2 regions of the Kitasatospora sp. NPDC059722 genome follow, and region 1 is predicted to be linked to the other one. Evidence: riboswitches for the same ligand, from Rfam matches in the RefSeq annotation. Region 1 holds a riboswitch; the other holds the start of a gene.

Region 1 (4,271 bases):
CTGGGCGCCTACCTGCGCTTCCACCCGCGCTCCCGGGTGACGACGCTCGTCCCGCTGCTGCTCTTCCTGCCGCTGCGGTTCCCGGCCTGGCTGGTGCTGGGCCTCTGGTTCGCCCTGCAGTGGTGGTCGGTGCACTCGGCCGGGCCCGGGGTCGCCTACCTGGTCCACGTGATCGGCTTCTGCGCCGGCTTCCTCTACGCCTGCACCGTCGTCGGTCACCCCCCGAGACGACCCGGCTGAGGCCCGATACGCTGGCGCCACCCCACGAAGGAGCCGGAACAGTGATCACCGCCATCGTCCTGATCAAGACCAGTGTCGACCGCATCCCGGAGATCGCCGAGGCCATCGCCGCCATCGAGGGCGTCAGCGAGGTGTACTCGGTGACCGGCGGCTACGACCTGGTCGCGATGGTGCGGGTGCGCAAGCACGACGACCTGGCCGACGTCATCCCGGGCCGGCTGAACAAGGTCCCGGGCGTCGCCCACACCGAGACCCAGATCGCCTTCCGCACCTACTCCCAGCACGACCTGGAGGCCGCGTTCGCGCTCGGCCTGGACGAGTAGTCCTCAGTCCTCAGTCCTCACGGCGAGTGTCGGCGACGCAACGGCCGCCCTCGTTCCGGTAGTTCCACGCCGCGCCGTCCGTGACCAGCTCGCGGACGGCGGTCAGGAAGCGGTCGACGTGCTCGTCCGGGGTCCCGGCGCCGAAGCTGACCCGGATGGCGTTCAGGCTGCGCTCGCCCGGCAGCGACGGCTCCGGCGCGCCGCACTCGGACGGCGCCACGTCCTCGTCGCCGAGCAGCGTGCGCACCAGCGGGTGCGCGCAGAACAGCCCGTCGCGCACGCCGATGCCGTACTCGGCGGAGAGCGCGGCCGAGAAGTGCGAGCTGTTCCAGCCCCGGACGACGAAGGACAGCACGCCCACCCGCGCCGAGTCGGAGCCGAACAGGCTCAGCACCTTGACCTGCGGGATCTCCGCCAGCCCGGCCGTGAGCCGGGCGATCAGCGCCTGCTCGCGGGCCTCCAGCGCGTCGAAGCCGGCCTCGCTCAGCGCCCGGCAGGCGGACGCGATGGCGTAGGCGCCGATGACGTTCGGCGAGCCGGCCTCGTGCCGGGCCGGGCCGGTGTGCCACTGGACGGCCACCGAACCGTCGGCCTCCCGGGCCACCGTCCGGGTCGCACCGCCGCCGGCCAGGTACGGCTCGGCCGCGTCCAGCCAGTCCGCCCGGCCGGCCAGCACCCCGGCGCCGAACGGCGCGTAGATCTTGTGGCCGGAGAAGGCGATCCAGTCGACGTCCAGCTCGGCCACCGAGACCCGGTGGTGCGGGGCGAGCTGCGCGGCGTCCAGCACCACCCGGGCGCCGTGCCGGTGCGCGGTCGCGGTGAGCTCGGCGACCGGCCACAGCTCGCCGGTGACGTTCGAGGCGCCGGTGACGCACAGCAGCTTCGGGCCCTCGGGCGCCCCGGCGAGCGCGGCGTCCAGCGCGGCGACGGCCTCGGCGTGCGAGCGGGGAGCGCGCAGGTAGGTGACGTCGAGCCCGGCGTGGGCCCAGGGCAGCAGCGAGGCGTGGTGCTCGGTCTCGAACGCGAACACCCGGGTGCCGGCCGGCAGCGCGGCGGCGAGCAGGTTGAGCGAGTCGGTGGTGGCCCGGGTGAAGACCACCTGGTCGCCCTCGCGCAGGCCGAGGAACTCGCCGACGGTCCGGCGGCTCTGCTCGAACAGGTCGGTGGACAGCTGCGAGAGGTACCCGGCGCCGCGGTGCACGCTGCCGTAGTAGGGGGCGTACGCGGCGACGTCGTCCCACACCCGCTGCAGCGCCGGCGAGCTGGCCGCGTAGTCGAGCGGCGCGTAGCCGACCTTCTCGCCGTTGACGAGCGGCACCTGGACGTCGTGGCCGAGGACGGCCAGGGGGGCGCAGATTTCGGTGGCAAGGGACATGAGGATGCACTCCTTCGGAGGTCGAGGGACCCCGGGAGTGCTAGTCGTCGGGCGTCCGCGCTTGCCTCGCGGACGGTTCGCCGCGCGGCCCGGTCCTCACCCAGGGCACCCCGCCACGGACGGAGGGTTGCCGGACAGCAAGCTGGGGCTTGTCGCTGTCACTCATGACCTGGACAGGACTCTAGGTCGCGTCCGCCCGGTGGTCAAACAGGCATCCACCATCCGGACAGCCGAAGGGGCCCGCGGCGACGAACTGCCACGGGCCCCTCAACTCGCTTGTCAGTCCCGGCCGGTGGCCTCCGACCAGCGCCGCAGCAGCTCCTGCGCCGCGCCCGAGTCCACGGCCGCCGCGGCCCGCTCCATGCCGGCCGCCAGCTGCTCGGCGAGCGGCGCGTCCGTCAGGTCCAGCGCCACCAGCGCCGCCGCCGTGTTGAGCAGGACGGCGTCCCGCACCGGCCCGCGCTCCCCGGCCAGCAGCCGGCGCGCGACCTCGGCGTTGTAGGAGGCGTCCGCCCCGCGGAGCGCCTCGATGCCGACGAGCTCGATGCCGACGTCCCGCGGGTCGAAGGCGGTCTCGGTGACGATGCCGTCCCGCACGATCCACACCTGCGACGTCGTGGTGACGGTCAGCTCGTCCAGGCCGTCGTCGCCGCGGAAGACCAGCGCCGTGGAGCCGCGCCGGGCGAGGACGCCCGCGATCAGCCCGGCGAGCCGGGTGTCGAAGCAGCCGACGGCGTGCGCGGTGACCTTCGCCGGGTTGGTCAGCGGGCCGAGGATGTTGAACGCGGTCGGCACCCCGAGGTCGCGCCGGGCGGTGGCGGCGTGCCGCATCGACGGGTGGAACCTCGCCGCGAAGCAGAAGGTGAGCCCGACCTCCTCGGCCACCTCGGCGACCCGCCGGGCCGACAGGTCCAGGGCGATGCCGAGCTTCTCCAGCACGTCCGACGACCCGCTCGCCGAGGAGGACGCCCGGTTGCCGTGCTTGACCACCTTGGCACCGGCGGCCGCGGCGACGATCGCGGACATCGTGGAGATGTTGACGGTCTTGGCGCGGTCGCCGCCGGTACCGACGATGTCCACCGCCGGGCCCGGGATGTCCAGCGGCTCGGCGTGCGCGTACATCGCGTCCACCAGGCCGCTGATCTCGTCGACCGTCTCGCCCTTGGCCCGCAGCGCCACCATGAACCCGGCGACCTGGACGGGGGACGCCTCGCCGCTCATGATCCGGTCCATCGCCCACGCGGTGGCCGAGCGGTCGAGGTCCTCCCCCTTCAACAGCGCCGCCAGGAGGTCCGGCCAGGTGCGGACCACCTGCGCGGGGTCGGTACCACCGTTCGCAGGGTTCACGTTCACCATGGCTGACTCCAGCTGTTGTCGGTTCCCCCAGGGGGGACGTCCGTACGGATGGAGTCAGCCTATCGAGCAGCGGGGTACCTCCGGCCCTGTCTTCTCTAGTACTGAGACGGCGCCGCTCAGCGCGTCGCGGGGGCCCGCTTGGCCAGGCGCGCCCGCAGCAGCGTGGCCACCGCCCCGGCCAGTGCGACCGGGTCGACCGGGCGCGAGATCGCCGCGTCGGCCCGGCTCCAGGCGGCCAGCCAGGAGTCCTGCGGCCGGCCGATCAGCACCAGCACCGGCGGGCAACCGTAGATCTCGTCCTTGAGCTGGCGCCCGAGTCCGAGCCCGCCGGCCGGCACCGCCTCGCCGTCCAGGATGCAGAGGTCGACGCCGCCCTTCTCCAGCGCCCGCAGCACCGCGGGGGTGGTCGCGCACTCCAGGTAGGACAGCTCCGGCAGATCCTCGGCGGGCCGGCGGCCGAGCGCCGTCAGCACCTGCTCGCGGGTGTTGCGGTCGTCGCTGTAGACGAGGACGGTGAGCGTCTCATCGGTCGTGTACGCCATTGACCCTGCTCCCTCAAGTGTGATCCGGACCACGTTCGCCTGACCCGGATGCTACTCCGGATCACCCCCGGCCGAGCCCTCCCCCGCGCGCGTTCCTCCTCAAGGCGCCGCGCCCGGGGCTCACCCGCCCGGAGGACGCCCCGTCACCCGGCCACGCGCAGTCCACCCGGACGGCCGACAGCCGGGCCCGCTCCCCTACCTCCGGGCACTGCGCCGACCGTGCATCGACACGCTGGGCAACGGGGTCCAAGGGCCCTCCGAGGAACCGTCAGAAAAGGGACACGCCGCTGCTCAGGTACCGTCCGGGCACCTGGGTGCCCCCCAAGCGGGCATACCGCACGCACCGGACACTCCGAGGGAGACCCCCCGGCGTGAAGACGGAATAAGGGACCGACATAATGTCCGTCGTGGCGACAGCAACAGCAGTAGAAACCG
Region 2 (4,271 bases), on a different contig from region 1:
TGCGGCCGTCGTGGGTGATGGTGAGGGCGTCGTGGTCGACGGTCGCGTGCAGGATCTCCTCGCAGCACGCGGCGAAGGCCCTCGCCCAGCGTTCGGTGAGGAAGCCGGCCCGGTCGGCGCCGAGGATGCCGGTGAGGACGGCCCTGGCCACGTCGTCCGGGAGGAGCCGGAAGTACTCGGGCGGGGCCCACGGGGTGTGGGAGAAGTGGCCGATGCGCAGGTCGGGGCGGGCCGCGCGGAGCAGGGCCGGGGTGAGGGACAGGTGGTAGTCCTGGACCAGGACGGCGGCGTTCGGGGCGGCCTCGGCCGCGAGGGCGTCCGAGAAGGCCCGGTTGTACGTCTCGTAGGCGGCCCACTCGGTGCGGAAGCCGGCGTCGAAGGCGGGGGCGGTGGGCGTGGCGTAGAGCAGGTGGCTGACGAACCAGAGGGTCGAGTTGGCGACGCCGTTGTAGGCGCGGGCGAAGGTCTCCGGGTCGATGTCCAGCATCCGGACGGCCTGTCCGCCGACGTCGTGGCCGGCCAGGTCGAGGCGGCCGTGGGGGGCTTCGCGGGCGGCCCGGCGGTCCGCGTCGCCCAGGGCGGCGCACACCCAGACGGCGTTCGGGTCGTCGATCGCGGAGAGGCCGGAGACCAGGCCTCCGCCACCGCGTTTGAGGGTCAGCGTGCCGTCGTCCGCGGTGCTGAAGGAGACCGGTCCGCGGTTGGACGCCACCAGCACGGTCGCGCTCGAACGTTTGGTCGATGAATCGGCCATGAGTCCTCTTCTGGGTCTACCCGTTCACCCTTCGGGGTGGAATCCGAGCGTACGGCGGAGCGGAGCGCAGCGCGGCCGTACCGTCGAAGACCTGCGACATGCAGCGGTCAGGGCTTGGCCGCCATGAGGCTCCGCAGGGGTCGAGTGGGAAGCCTCCTCGTCGAGAGGGGGAGGAGTCACGGTTGGTACGTTGCCGGTCGGCAGACGTCGCAAACCAATCGCCGGACAACCGGCGAGATCGCAGCGGCCGCACTGCTCGGGTCTGTCACTCGTCGGTGCGGCGCTTCGCGTACTCGGGGACGGTGTGCATCGGGGGGCGTTCCGTGGCCGTCACGGGGTGCGTGTGGGCGGTGAACGCGCGGGTCTCCGGGTCGCGGGTGAACTGCGTGAGCAGCGGGTGGACGAGGTCGGCCGACGCCTTGAGGCGGTGGGCGCGGTCGAGGCGTTCCAGCGCGGTCCGGTAGATGGTGGCGGCCATCCGGCCGAGGGCCTGGCCGTCCTGGTGGCGGTGGTGGCGGACGCCGACGTCGACCTGGGCCAGGGCGTCGAGGCCGACGAGCTCCAACGCGTCGACCAGGAGGCCGAGTTCGACGCCGTAGCCGGTGGGGAAGGGGAGCCGTTCGAGCAGTACGCGGCGGGCCGCGTACTCGCCGCCGAGCGGCTGGACGAAACCGGCGAGTTCCGGCCAGTGCAGGTTGAGGAGGGGGCGGGCGACCAGTTCGGTCACCCGGCCACCGCCGGCCGGGAAGACCGCGTCAGGGTCCCCGGCGGAGCCGCTGACTTCGAGCGGGCGGTCGTACATGGCCTTGACCAGCTGGATGTCCGGCTCGGTGAGCAGCGGGCCGACGGTGCCGGAGACGAAGGCGGGGTCGAACTCGCGCAGGTCGGCGTCGACGAAGCAGACGATGTCGCCGCGGGTGACCAGCAGCGAGCGCCACAGCACCTCGCCCTTGCCGGGCACGGCGGGCAGCCGGGGCAGGATCCCGTCGCGCGGCACGACCCGGGCGCCGGCCGCGGCGGCCACGGCGGCGGTGTCGTCGGCGGAGCCTGAGTCGACGACGACGAGCTCGTCGACGAGGGGGAGGCGCTCCATCAGCTCGCGCCGGATCGTGCGGACGATGTCGCCGACGGTGGCCGCCTCGTCGAGGGCGGGCAGGACGACGCTGACGGTGTGGCCGGTGCGGCGCTTGGCCGCCAGGAGGGTGTCGACCGGCCGGTCGGCCGCGCTCCACGAGCGGCGGCCCAGCCAGGAGGCCGCCTGCGGGAGGAGTGCGGGGGTCGGTTCGGCGGGCACGGGACTCTCCTCGGCGGATCGGGGTGGAACGGGCCATCTCGCGTGGCGGACGGTCCCTTTCGGGCTCGGCGCCTTCGGATACAGTCTTCGTACAGCGGTCGGACCTTCGCACGCCGGGGTCACCGCTGACGACAACTTCACATGCTCATCCAGAGGGACTGAGGGAACGGCCCGTTGACGTCCCGGCAACCTTCTCGCGCGGCTTTCACCAGGCCCCGGCGGGACAGGTGCCAATTCCGGCCCGTGGTGCGCCCGCACCACGGGGAAGATGAGGAGAGAGGCCTCCGCCATCATGGCTATCGACACAGTCGCACCCGCATCCGTGGATCTCGGCCCCGCCACCGCCCTGTCCTGTCGGGAGTGCGGCACCCGCTTCCCGCTCGGTCCGAGCTTCGCCTGTGTGGAGTGCTTCGGGCCGCTGGAGATCGCGTACGAGTTCGGGAGCGAGGCCGCCGAGGAGCTGCGCAAGCGCATCGAGGCCGGGCCCGCGTCGATCTGGCGCTACGCGCCGCTGCTGCCGGTGCCCGCGGACGTCGCTTCGAAGCCGAACCTGAATCCCGGCTGGACCCCGCTGGTCAAGGCGGACAACCTCGGTCGCGAGCTCGGGTTCACCGCGAACCTGTACGTGAAGGACGACTCGGGGAACCCGACGCACTCGTTCAAGGACCGCGTGGTGGCCTGCGCGATCGAGGCCGCGCGCGCCTTCGGCTACACCACGCTCTCCTGCTCGTCGACCGGCAACCTGGCCGGTGCGGTGGGTGCGGCGGCGGCCCGGGCCGGGTTCCGCTCGTGCGTGTTCATCCCGCACGACCTGGAGCAGGGCAAGGTCGTCATGGCCGGTGTGTACGGCGGCGAGCTGGTCGGCATCGAGGGCAACTACGACGACGTGAACCGCTTCTGCTCGGAGCTGATCGGCGACCCGGCCGGCGAGGGCTGGGGCTTCGTCAACGTCAACCTCCGCCCGTACTACGGCGAGGGCTCCAAGACGCTCGCGTACGAGATCTGCGAGCAGCTCGGCTGGCGGCTGCCGGAGCAGATCGTCATCCCGATCGCCTCGGGCTCGCAGCTCACGAAGATCGACAAGGGCCTGCAGGAGCTGATCAAGCTCGGGCTGGTCGAGGACCGGCCGTACCGGATCTTCGGCGCCCAGGCCGAGGGCTGCTCGCCGGTCTCCGCGGCGTTCAAGGCCGGCCGGGACGTGATCAAGCCGGTGAAGCCGGACACCATCGCCAAGTCGCTGGCGATCGGCAACCCGGCGGACGGCCCGTACGTGCTGGACATCGCGCGGCGCACCGGCGGAGCGGTCGAGGACGTCACCGACGCCGAGGTGGTGGCCGCCATCCGGCTGCTGGCCCGCACCGAGGGCATCTTCGCCGAGACCGCGGGCGGGGTGACCGTCGGCGTGCTCAAGAAGCTGGTCGAGACCGGGCAGCTGGATCCGGCCAAGGAGACCGTCGCGATCAACACCGGTGACGGCCTCAAGACCCTGGACGCCGTCGCCGATGCCGGGATGACCGCGGTCATCCGCCCGACGCTGGAGTCCTTCCGCACCGCCGGCCTCGCGTCCGCCTGATTCCCCCACGAGGAGAGCCACCCATGAGCGCCACCGTCCGCATCCCCACCATCCTGCGCACCTACACCGGCGGGTCCGCCGAGGTCACCGCCGACGGCGGGACCCTGGGCGACGTCATCGCCGACCTGGAGAAGAACCACGCGGGCATCTCCGCGCGCATCCTGGACGACACCGGCAAGCTGCGCCGTTTCGTGAACGTGTACGTGAACGACGACGACGTGCGATTCGCCGAGGGACTGGCGACCGAGATCAAGGACGGTGCCAGCGTCTCGATCATTCCGGCGGTGGCCGGCGGCTGCTGAGCCGCGCCCCGCTCCGACCGGGGGCGCGCGGGGGGGGGGGGCGGGCGTCGGTGGGGGGGGGGGGGGGGGGGGGGGGGGGGGGGGGGGGCGCGCCCCCCCCCCCGGCCGGCGCGCGGCGCGCCCGGCGCGGGCCCCCGCGGGGGGGGGGGGGGCCCCCCCCCGCTCGCATTTCGGCGGGAATATTTCCCGGTCGAGTGGGAGTAGAGTATCGCTCGGCCGGGAACAGGGGTCCCCCTCACCCTCCCCGTGCGAACCGCCGCTCCGCCGTCCGTCCGTTGAGACCGCCCGGGGACCGGGTCCGGGAAACATGTCACGCGGATGTCAGAATTCTCCAGGGGATTTGTGTAA

What was found. A riboswitch is a leader RNA that binds a small molecule or an ion and turns the genes downstream of it on or off. The one in region 1 is predicted to bind S-adenosylmethionine.
Region 2: it holds a riboswitch for S-adenosylmethionine, as region 1 does, so the genes downstream of both, thrC (threonine synthase) here and ACFV4F_RS15910 (aminotransferase class V-fold PLP-dependent enzyme) in region 1, are expected to answer to the same signal.

The regions. Positions count from the first base shown of each region.
Region 1 is NZ_JBHWGD010000020.1:67,292-71,562, forward strand. It holds gene ACFV4F_RS15900 (rhomboid family intramembrane serine protease) at 1-240, shown strand, start outside; gene ACFV4F_RS15905 (Lrp/AsnC ligand binding domain-containing protein) at 282-563, shown strand; gene ACFV4F_RS15910 (aminotransferase class V-fold PLP-dependent enzyme) at 574-1,938, opposite strand; SAM riboswitch class IV at 1,991-2,108, opposite strand; gene trpD (anthranilate phosphoribosyltransferase) at 2,218-3,294, opposite strand; gene ACFV4F_RS15920 (hypothetical protein) at 3,411-3,836, opposite strand; gene ACFV4F_RS15925 (heme-copper oxidase subunit III) at 4,235-4,271, shown strand, end outside.
Region 2 is NZ_JBHWGD010000112.1:1,775-6,045, forward strand. It holds gene ACFV4F_RS37805 (trehalose-6-phosphate synthase) at 1-754, opposite strand, end outside; gene ACFV4F_RS37810 (glucosyl-3-phosphoglycerate synthase) at 1,020-2,048, opposite strand; SAM riboswitch class I at 2,191-2,323, shown strand; gene thrC (threonine synthase) at 2,341-3,621, shown strand; gene ACFV4F_RS37820 (ubiquitin-like small modifier protein 1) at 3,645-3,923, shown strand.